3 regions of the Pseudomonas gorinensis genome follow, and region 3 is predicted to be linked to each of the others. Evidence: predicted binding sites of a transcription regulator. Region 3 holds the regulator's gene; each other region holds the start of a gene.

Region 1 (3,275 bases), 2.8 Mb from region 3:
TCGATCGGCAGCTCGGACGAGTTCAGGTTACTGGTGGAGTCCACTTTGCTCGAAGCCTTCGGCGGCAGGTTCGACAGGTTCAATTGCAGGTCGGTCAGGCCGCCCTTGATGATCTTGCCGTCAGCATCCGCCGCATAACCCTGCAGGCGCGAGGTACCGGTGTTGTTGGTGATGTAGCCGTCCTTGTCCGCACGGAAGGCGCCGCTGCGGGTGTACTCCAGGGAGCCGTCGGTACCCTTCTGCACGAAGAAGCCGCCGCCCTGGATCGCCATGTCCAGGATGCCGCCACTGTTGTTGACGTCGCCCTGGGTGAACTGCTGGGACACTGCCGCCAGGTTCACACCGTTGCCGATGCTGTTCTGGCCGGTACCCAGTTTGGAGGCCGCGTAGATATCCGCGAATTCCGCACGGGACGATTTGAAGCCAGTGGTCGCGACGTTGGCGATGTTGTTGCCGGTCACGTCCAGTTGTTTGTTGGCCGCATAGAGGCCGCTAAGGCCGATGTTAAAAGACATGTTTCTCTCCCTCTGCCGTATTTAGCCGGCTCTATGTACCGATAGTCTGAATTTGCGACAGCTTGATGCTGCCCATGCCGCCCGCCAGGTTCAGCAGCATTTCGCCGCCGGTCTGGCTCAGGGTCACGCTCGTTACCGTTGCCGGCAGCGACGTGGCCAGGGCAACCGCATCGCCCGCGTCGTTCTTGGTGGTGGCATTGAAGGTGTAGGTGCCGGCTGGGGCGACCGCGCCGTTGTCGTCCTTGCCATCCCAGATAAAGCTCTGGTTGCCGGCAGCCTGGGCGCCCATATCGAGGGTGCGCACCACGTTGCCGTCCTTGTCGGTGATCTTGACGGAGACGTTGCCCACCGCCGAAGTCACCGCCACCGAACCGGTCATGCTCTTGCTCGTGTCCACGGTGGACTTGTCGGTCTGGATGACCACCGAACGCCCTACCAACGACGACGCTTGCAGTGCTTGCGACGAGCTGAAGTTGCTGGAGATCGCGTTGACCGAGTCGTTCAGGGTGTTGATGCCTTCCAGGCTGCTGAACTGAGCCAACTGGGCCACGAACGCACCATTGTCCTGGGGCGACAGCGGGTTCTGGTTTTTCAGCTGGGTCACCAGCAACTGCAGGAACGCATCCTTGCCCAGCGACTGGCTGCCTGTCGCCGCCTTGGTAGCGCTGTTAAGACTGCTGTTGTCCGTTGCGGTCTTGACCTTGGAATTGAAAAGGTCCTGGACTGCCGAGTTGTTTGACGTATCAACGATGGCCATTATTTGGCGCCCCTTATCACTGACCCAGGGTCAGGACCTTCTGCATCATGGTTTTGGCGGTGTTCATCATTTCCGCGTTGGTCTGGAACGAGCGGCTGGCGGAAATCATGTCGGCCATCTCCTCGACCACGTTGACGTTGGGGTAGTAGACATAACCCTTTTCGTTCGCGGCGGGATGGTTAGGCTCGTAACGTGCTTCGAGGTTGCTCTGGTCTTCGACCACGCCGAGCACCTGCACACCCTGGCCGGCGGCGTCCTGGTTCTGGAACAGCGAATCGCTGCCGCCGCTCTGGCCGCCCTGGAACATGGTGGCAAATACCGGGTGGCGGGCGCGGTAGGTCTGGTCAATGCTCGAAGACACGGTCTCGGCGTTGGCGATGTTACTGGCGACGGTGTTGAGGCGCGTGGTTTGAGCGCTCATGCCACTACCGGCAATATTGAAAACACTGGACAGGGACATGGCTTACTCTCCACGCAGGGCTGACATCAGCCCTTTGAATTTGCTGTTGAGCAGGGTAAAGCTGGCCTGGAAGTTCACCGAGTTTTCGGCATAGGCCGATTGCTCCAGCTGGGCGTCGACGGTGTTCTGGTCGATGGATGGCTGCATCGGCGTGCGATACAGCAGCGACTCGTCACCACTGCTCAGGCCTTGCGCTTCAATATGACGGCTGTTGGTCATGTTCAAGGCGAAGGTGCCGTTCTTGGTCTTGTCCTGCTGTGCTGCGAGCACGGCGGAGAAGTCCAGGTCCCGAGCCTTGTAGTTCGGGGTATCGGCGTTGGCAATGTTGTTGGCCAGGACTTCAGCGCGCTGGGCGCGGAAGCCCAGGGCTTGTTCATGGATACCGAGCGCTTTATCGAAGCTGATGCTCATGGCGGAAACCTTTAGGCTGACCTGCTGTGCGTTAACAGGGTTATAGCAAGGTGCATGCCAATCTTGTGAAAGCCCGGATATCAAGGGGTTGCGGGGAGCTTGCCGACGGCAATGCCAGAAAAGCGGCAACCGTTTTCCGCGTGACGCCAGTAAAGCGGCAATGGGGAGTTGCCGCTTTCTTCAACTTTGCCGCAAAAAAAATGTAGGAGGGGGCTTGCCCCCGATAGCGGTGTATCAGTGATAGATACATCAACTGAACCACTGCTATCGGGGGCGAGCCCCCTCCCACATTCTTTATTACTTGGCCTGGTAGATGATCCCCGGGCTGCACTGCACCATCTGGAAATGATCGGGCAGGCCGTTCAACGCTTCGGATGCACCGAGGAACAGGTAACCGCCGCGCTTGAGGGTGCCGTGGATACGCAGCAAGATGTCTTTCTTCACTTCGGCAGAGAAGTAGATCAGCACGTTGCGGCAGAACACTATGTCGAACTTGCCCAGGCTGGCGTAGCTGTCGAGCAGGTTGAACGAGCGAAACTCCACTCGGTTCTTGATCGGCGCCTTGACCGCCCAGCGCCCCGCCCCTTTCGGGTCGAAGTAACGTTGCAGGCGCTCCTGGGACAGGCCACGCCCCAGGGCCAGGCTGTCGTACTCGCCGGTCTTGCAGTTGGTGAGCATGGTGCCGGATAAATCCGTCGCCACAATTTGCGCACCGGCCTTCAGCTGGCCCATGTTGGTCCGCTCGAATTCATCGATGGTCATCGAGATCGAGTACGGTTCCTGCCCCGAAGAACAGGCTGCCGACCAGATGCGCAAGCGCTGGCCCGGGCTGGCCTTGATAGCCTCCGGCAACACTTTGCTCTTGAGCACCTCGAAGGGGTATGTATCGCGAAACCACAGGGTTTCGTTGGTGGTCATGGCATCGACCACCATTTCCTTGAGCCCACTGCGCGGCTGGCCCTGGATCCGCTGGACCAACTCACCCAGGGACTTGATGCCCTGCTGTTCCATCAGCTTGTTGAGACGGCTGGATACCAGGTATTGCTTGTTTTCACCAAGCAATATGCCACAGGCTTTTTCCAGGAAGACCCGGAACTGTTCGAAATCCAAATTACCCGTAGACAAAGATACC
Region 2 (3,275 bases), 650 kb from region 3:
TGACCTCCTGTTCGCGCTTCTTGTCCTCTACGGGCTTTTTGCTGTCCCATTTGCTCAGGGCGACCTGGTCGGCGATGGCCAGGCGTTCGGCGATGCTGTTGAGCAATGGCTCAAGGCTGGCTGGCGCGGCGCTCGCACTGGTAGTGACGAACAGCAGGGCAAATACAAGTCGACGTTTCAAGGCTGATCTCCTTGTGGGAGGGGGCGAGCCCTCTCCCACATGTTTAATAAAATTCGGGCAAAAAAAGACCTCCCGAAGGAGGCCTCTTTCATCACGCTGCGTCAAGCAGCGCTACCGGATCAGCAGCTGTAGTACAGCTCGTATTCCAGTGGGTGTACGAAGGTGCGTACTTTGATTTCTTCTTCGCTTTTCAGCTCGATGTAGGCATCGATGAAGTCGTCGCTGAATACGCCGCCTTTGGTCAGGAACGCACGGCCCTTGTCCAGCTCTTCCAGGGCTTCTTTCAGGCTGCCGCACACTTGTGGGATCTCTTTGGCCTCTTCAGGCGGCAGGTCGTACAAGTTTTTGTCGGCGGCGTCGCCAGGGTGGATCTTGTTCTGGATACCGTCCAGGCCAGCCATGACCAGGGCAGCGAAGGCCAGGTATGGGTTGGCTGCTGGATCCGGGAAGCGGGCTTCGATACGGCGAGCGCGCGGGCTGGACACGTAAGGAATACGGATCGAGGCAGAACGGTTGCGTGCCGAGTAGGCCAGCATGACCGGCGCTTCGAAGCCTGGAACCAGACGCTTGTAGGAGTTGGTCGACGGGTTGGTGAAGCCGTTCAGGGCCTTACCGTGCTTGATGATACCGCCGATGAAGTACAGGGCGGTGTCGGACAGGCCGGCATAACCTTCGCCAGCGAAGGTGTTCTTGCCTTCTTTAGCGATGGACAGGTGAACGTGCATACCCGAGCCGTTATCGCCGTACAGAGGCTTAGGCATGAAGGTCGCGGTACGGCCGTAGGCATCAGCCACGTTGTGTACGCAGTACTTCAGGGTCTGGACTTCGTCAGCCTTGGCCACCAGGGTGTTGAATTTCACACCGATTTCGTTCTGGCCGGCAGTGGCCACTTCGTGGTGGTGCACTTCGATGACCAGGCCCATTTCTTCCATGGCGTTGCACATGGAGGTACGGATTTCGTGGTCGTGGTCGAATGGCGGAACTGGGAAGTAGCCACCTTTGATGCCTGGACGGTGGCCTTTGTTGCCGCCTTCCACGTCCTGGTCGGACATCCACGAACCTTGTTCGGAGAAGATCTTGAACATGGAGCCGGAGATGTCGGACTTGAACTTGACCGAATCAAAGATGAAGAATTCTGGCTCAGGGCCTACGAATACGGTGTCGCCGATACCGGTCGACTTCAGGTATTCCTCGGCACGCTTGGCGATCGCACGTGGGTCGCGGTCGTAGCCTTGCATGGTCGAAGGCTCGATCACGTCGCAGACGATGATCAGGGTTGGGTCTTCGGTGAACGGGTCCAGCACGGCAGTGCTGTCGTCCGGCATCAGGATCATGTCGGAAGCTTCGATGCCTTTCCAACCGGCAATGGAGGAACCGTCGAACATTTTGCCTTCTTCGAAGAAAGCGTCATCCAGCGCGTCGCGAGCCGGCATGGTCACGTGGTGCTGAGTGCCTTTTGTGTCCGTGAAGCGCAGATCAATCCATTTAACGTCATGATCTTTGATGAGTTGAACCGACTTCGACATGGTGTCCTCCGGGTGGCTTCGGGCTGGGTAGTGGAGTTAGCCCTTAGAATGTGGGTGATGCCGGCGCGGATACTCCGCCATGGCAACCTGCCTCACAAGAGAGCAAATTGCATGCCAGTGCGCCAACATGGCCTTTCTGCCTCAAAATCGCCCCTATAACGGTGCAATCGGCCGAAATGGAATAATTAACGCACTGCAATGTAGCGCCGATTTGCATAAATGACCCGTTTTGGTGCGCATCACCTTCAATGCATATTAACTGGTTAAACCTTGAGCGATTTCCGCTATAATCCGCGCCCCCCTTTTTCGGCAGGCCCTGCGCGCGCTGTTTCCATGAAATTAATCGTTAAAGTCTTCCCAGAGATCACCATCAAGAGCCGACCGGTACGGATGCGTTTCATCCGTCAGTTGGCCAAGAACATCCGTGCCGTGCTCCGCGATCTGGACCCGGCTGTGGTGGTGAACGGCGTGTGGGACAACCTCGAACTGGAAACCCGCGTGACCGACCCCAAAGCCTTGAAGGACATGACCGAACGGCTGAGCTGCATGCCGGGTATCGCGCATTTCCTGCAGGTGGACGAGTATCCACTGGGCGACTTCGACGACATCACCGAAAAGTGCAAGCAGCACTTCGGTGATGAGCTGGAAGGGAAGATTTTTTCGGTGCGCTGCAAGCGTGCCGGCAAGCACCCGTTCAGCTCCATGGACGTCGAGAAATACGTCGGCAGCAAGCTGCGTCGCGAGTGCGGCGCAGCCGGAATTTCCTTGAAAGCGCCACAAATTGAAGTGCGCATGGAAATTCGCGACCAACGGTTGTTCGTGATCCATAGCCAGCACGACAGCATCGGCGGCTACCCGCTGGGTGCCCTGGAACAGACCCTGGTACTCATGTCTGGCGGTTTCGATTCCACGGTGGCGGCCTACCAGATCATGCGCCGCGGGCTGATGAGCCATTTCTGCTTCTTTAACCTGGGCGGGCGTGCACACGAATTGGGCGTGATGGAAGTCGCGCATTACATCTGGAAGAAGTACGGCAGCTCCCAGCGTGTGCTATTTGTGAGCGTGCCGTTCGAGGAAGTGCTCGGGGAAATTCTCGGCAAAGTCGATAACAGTCATATGGGCGTAGTATTGAAGCGTATGATGTTGCGCGCTGCGTCCCGAATCGCCGATCAGTTGCAGATCGACGCGCTGGTGACCGGCGAAGCGATCTCCCAGGTCTCCAGCCAGACGCTGCCGAACCTGTCGCTGATCGATTGTGTGACCGAAAAGCTGGTGTTGCGCCCGCTGATCGCCAGCCACAAGCAGGACATCATCGACCTGGCGGAAAAAATCGGCACCGCTGATTTCGCCAAGCATATGCCTGAATATTGCGGGGTCATCTCGGTGAACCCCAAGACCCACGCCAAGCGCAACCGCGTGGAGTACGAAGAACAACAGTTTGACATGGCGATTCTGGAGCGTGCGCTCGAGAACGCCAAGCTGGTCCCGATCGATCGAGTCATCGATGAACTGGGCCAGGATGTGCAGATCGAAGAAGTCAGCGAAGCCCTGGCCGGCCAGATCGTCAT
Region 3 (3,275 bases):
CTTGCGATCTGCCGAAGCAGTTCCAGGTGCGCATCGGTGGCGGCCTGTGGGACCAGCAGAACAAACAGCAGGTCTACCGGGGCACCGTCGATCGCGTCGAAATCGATAGGCGCGTCCAAGTGCAGCAGGGCGCTGACAGGTGTGTCGCAGCCTTTGAGGCGGCAGTGAGGAATGGCGATGCCGTTGCCAAAACCGGTGGAGCCGAGTTTTTCACGGGCAATCAGAGCCTCAAAGACATCTTGCATCTCCAGATCAGGCACTTCTCGGCTGATCAGGTTGGCAATTTGTTCGAGGGCTTTCTTCTTGCTGCCGCCCGGCGCGTTCACGAGGGAACGGCCGGGGGTCAGGATGGTTTCAAGTCGGATCATGGGTGGGGAGTGTTAGCGGCCGGTGCCCTGAAGGAGGCTCAACTGCTTTTCCTTATGCTTTTTGATTTGGCGATCCAGTTTGTCGGTCAGGTCGTCAATGGCGGCATACATATCAGTATGCTCGGCATTGGCGACGACTTCTCCGCCGGGTATACGCAAGGTGGCTTCAATTTTCTGCTTCAGCTTTTCGACAGTCATAATGACTTGCACGTTGGTGATCTTGTCGAAATGCCCCTCAATTCTTTTGAGTTTTTCGCCGATATAGGCGCGCAGCGGTTCGGTCACTTCCAGTTGGTGTCCACTGATGTTGACTTGCATACAGCTTCTCCTTCGTTGCCAGTGCATAAAGCGGCGGGTAGGAATACCCGCCACTGGAACGCTGTGGCCCGCCCGTCACATCAAACGCTTACGCTCGCTGGAAGGCGCGATCCCAAGGGACTCGCGGTACTTGGCGACGGTTCGACGGGCGACCTGAATGCCTTGTGCCTCCAGTAAACCAGCGATCTTGCTGTCACTCAACGGCTTTTTCTGATTTTCCGCCGCAACCAGTTTTTTGATGATCGCGCGGATCGCCGTGGACGAGCATTCGCCGCCTTCGGAGGTGCTGACATGGCTGGAGAAAAAGTATTTCAGCTCATATATGCCCCGTGGGGTATGCATGAATTTTTGCGTGGTCACCCGGGAAATCGTTGACTCATGCATGCCAACCGCTTCGGCGATGTCATGCAGCACCAGAGGCTTCATCGCTTCGTCGCCGTATTCCAGGAAGCCACGCTGGTGCTCGACGATCTGGGTGGCGACTTTCATCAGGGTTTCGTTGCGGCTTTGCAGGCTCTTGATGAACCAGCGCGCTTCCTGCAACTGGTTGCGCATGAAGGTGTTGTCGGCGCTGGTGTCGGCGCGACGCACAAAACCGGCATATTGCGGATTGACCCGCAGGCGCGGTACCGACTCCTGGTTCAGTTCCACCAGCCAGCGCTCGTTGTCCTTGCGTACGATCACGTCGGGGACGACGTATTCGGCTTCGCTGGACTCGATCTGCGAGCCCGGGCGAGGGTTGAGGCTCTGTACCAGCTCGATCACCTGGCGCAGGTCGTCTTCCTTGAGCTTCATACGGCGCATCAACTGGCTATAGTCGCGGCTGCCCAGCAGGTCGATGTAGTCCGTGACCAGGCGTTGGGCTTCGGCAAGCCAAGGCGTCTTGGCAGGCAGTTGACGCAGTTGCAGCAGCAGGCACTCGCTGAGGGTGCGCGCGCCAATGCCGGCGGGCTCGAATTGCTGGATGCGGTGCAGGACGGCTTCGATCTCGTCCAGTTCGATATCCAGTTCCGGATCGAAGGCTTCAAGAATCTCGTCGAGCGTTTCGTCCAGGTAACCCTGGTTGTTGATGCAGTCGATCAGGGTCACGGCGATCAGGCGATCGGTGTCGGACATCGGCGCGAGGTTCAATTGCCACAACAGGTGGCTCTGCAGGCTCTCGCCGGCGGACGTGCGGGTGGTGAAGTCCCACTCGTCATCATCGTTGCTGGGCAGGCTGCTGGCGCTGGTCTGGTAGACGTCTTCCCAGGCGGTGTCCACGGGCAGCTCGTTGGGTATGCGTTCGTTCCAGTCGCCTTCCTCGAGGTTATCCACCGTCGGGGCGGTTTCCTGATAGGAGGGTTCCTGCACATCGGGGTTGGGTTTTTGCTCGATGTTGTCGGCCAGCGGGTCTGCATTGTCGAAGTCGTCGCCTTCTTCCTGGCGTTCGAGCATCGGATTGGACTCCAGGGCCTCCTGGATTTCCTGTTGCAGGTCCAGGGTCGACAATTGGAGCAGGCGGATGGCCTGTTGCAGCTGCGGTGTCATCGTCAGCTGCTGGCCCATTCTCAGGACTAGCGATGGTTTCATGGCAGGGGCTTAACACCTTATTCGCCGGCGCAATGCGCCATCCACGACAGGGCGCGTGAGCGCCAAACATAAGCAAATTATATGCCTGATATCGGGGGCTTTGCCTAGAGCGCGGTAACAATAAAAATCCGGAGGTTTTTATTGACTCCCGCGCACCGTGGCCAACGGCCGTGACGCCAGGCTGCTTACAGGCGGAACTCGTGGCCCAGGTACACTTCCTTGACCAGTTCGTTGGCCAGGATAGTGGCGGAGTCACCTTCGGCAATCAGCTGGCCATCGTTGACGATGTAAGCTGTTTCGCAGATATCCAGGGTCTCACGGACGTTGTGGTCGGTGATCAGTACACCGATGCCCTTGGCCTTGAGGTGATGGATGATCTGCTTGATGTCACCCACCGAGATGGGGTCCACGCCGGCAAACGGTTCGTCCAGCAGGATGAATTTCGGCGCGGTCGCCAGGGCGCGGGCAATTTCAACGCGACGACGCTCACCACCGGACAGGCTCATGCCGAGATTGTCGCGAATGTGGTTGATGTGGAATTCCTGCAGCAGGCTTTCCAGCTCTTTGCGGCGGCCGTCGCGGTCGAGTTCCTTGCGGGTCTCGAGGATGGCCATGATGTTGTCGGCCACCGAGAGTTTGCGGAAGATCGACGCTTCCTGGGGAAGATACCCAATACCTGCGCGTGCACGGCCATGCATCGGCTGGTGGCTGACGTCCAGGTCATCGATCAGTACGCGACCTTGGTCCGCCTGCACCAGGCCGACGATCATATAGAAGCAGGTGGTCTTGCCGGCGCCGTTGGGGCCGAGCAGGCCGACGATCTGGCCGCTGTCGATCGACAGGCTGACGTCGCGCACGACCTGACGGCTTTTATAGGCCTTGGCCAGATGCTGGGCTTTCAGGGTTGCCATTACTCGGCCTTCTTCTTCGGCTGGATAACCATGTCGATACGTGGGCGTGGCGCAGTGACCTTGCTGCCGTTGGCCCGGCCGGCATTGGCGACCTGCTTCACGGTGTCAT

Evidence for each region. The regulator sigma-54, encoded in region 3, starts transcription at its own class of promoters, with help from an activator protein. The targets are predictions, from matches to a motif close to ANTGGCATNNANNTTGCTNT.
Region 1: a site for sigma-54 is predicted at 2,186-2,205, ahead of flgB (flagellar basal body rod protein FlgB). Genes of this name have one in related genera too.
Region 2: a site for sigma-54 is predicted at 1,807-1,826, ahead of glnA (glutamate--ammonia ligase). Genes of this name have one in related genera too.

The regions. Positions count from the first base shown of each region.
Region 1 is NZ_CP167125.1:5,670,538-5,673,812, forward strand. It holds gene flgE (flagellar hook protein FlgE) at 1-515, opposite strand, end outside; gene flgD (flagellar hook assembly protein FlgD) at 547-1,272, opposite strand; gene flgC (flagellar basal body rod protein FlgC) at 1,289-1,732, opposite strand; gene flgB (flagellar basal body rod protein FlgB) at 1,736-2,143, opposite strand; gene cheR (protein-glutamate O-methyltransferase CheR) at 2,441-3,268, opposite strand.
Region 2 is NZ_CP167125.1:735,034-738,308, forward strand. It holds gene AB7933_RS03325 (chorismate mutase) at 1-181, opposite strand, end outside; gene glnA (glutamate--ammonia ligase) at 301-1,707, opposite strand; gene thiI (tRNA uracil 4-sulfurtransferase ThiI) at 2,041-3,275, shown strand, end outside.
Region 3 is NZ_CP167125.1:1,386,407-1,389,681, forward strand. It holds gene ptsN (PTS IIA-like nitrogen regulatory protein PtsN) at 1-368, opposite strand, end outside; gene hpf (ribosome hibernation-promoting factor, HPF/YfiA family) at 381-686, opposite strand; gene AB7933_RS06255 (RNA polymerase factor sigma-54) at 762-2,255, opposite strand; gene lptB (LPS export ABC transporter ATP-binding protein) at 2,441-3,166, opposite strand; gene lptA (lipopolysaccharide transport periplasmic protein LptA) at 3,166-3,275, opposite strand, start outside.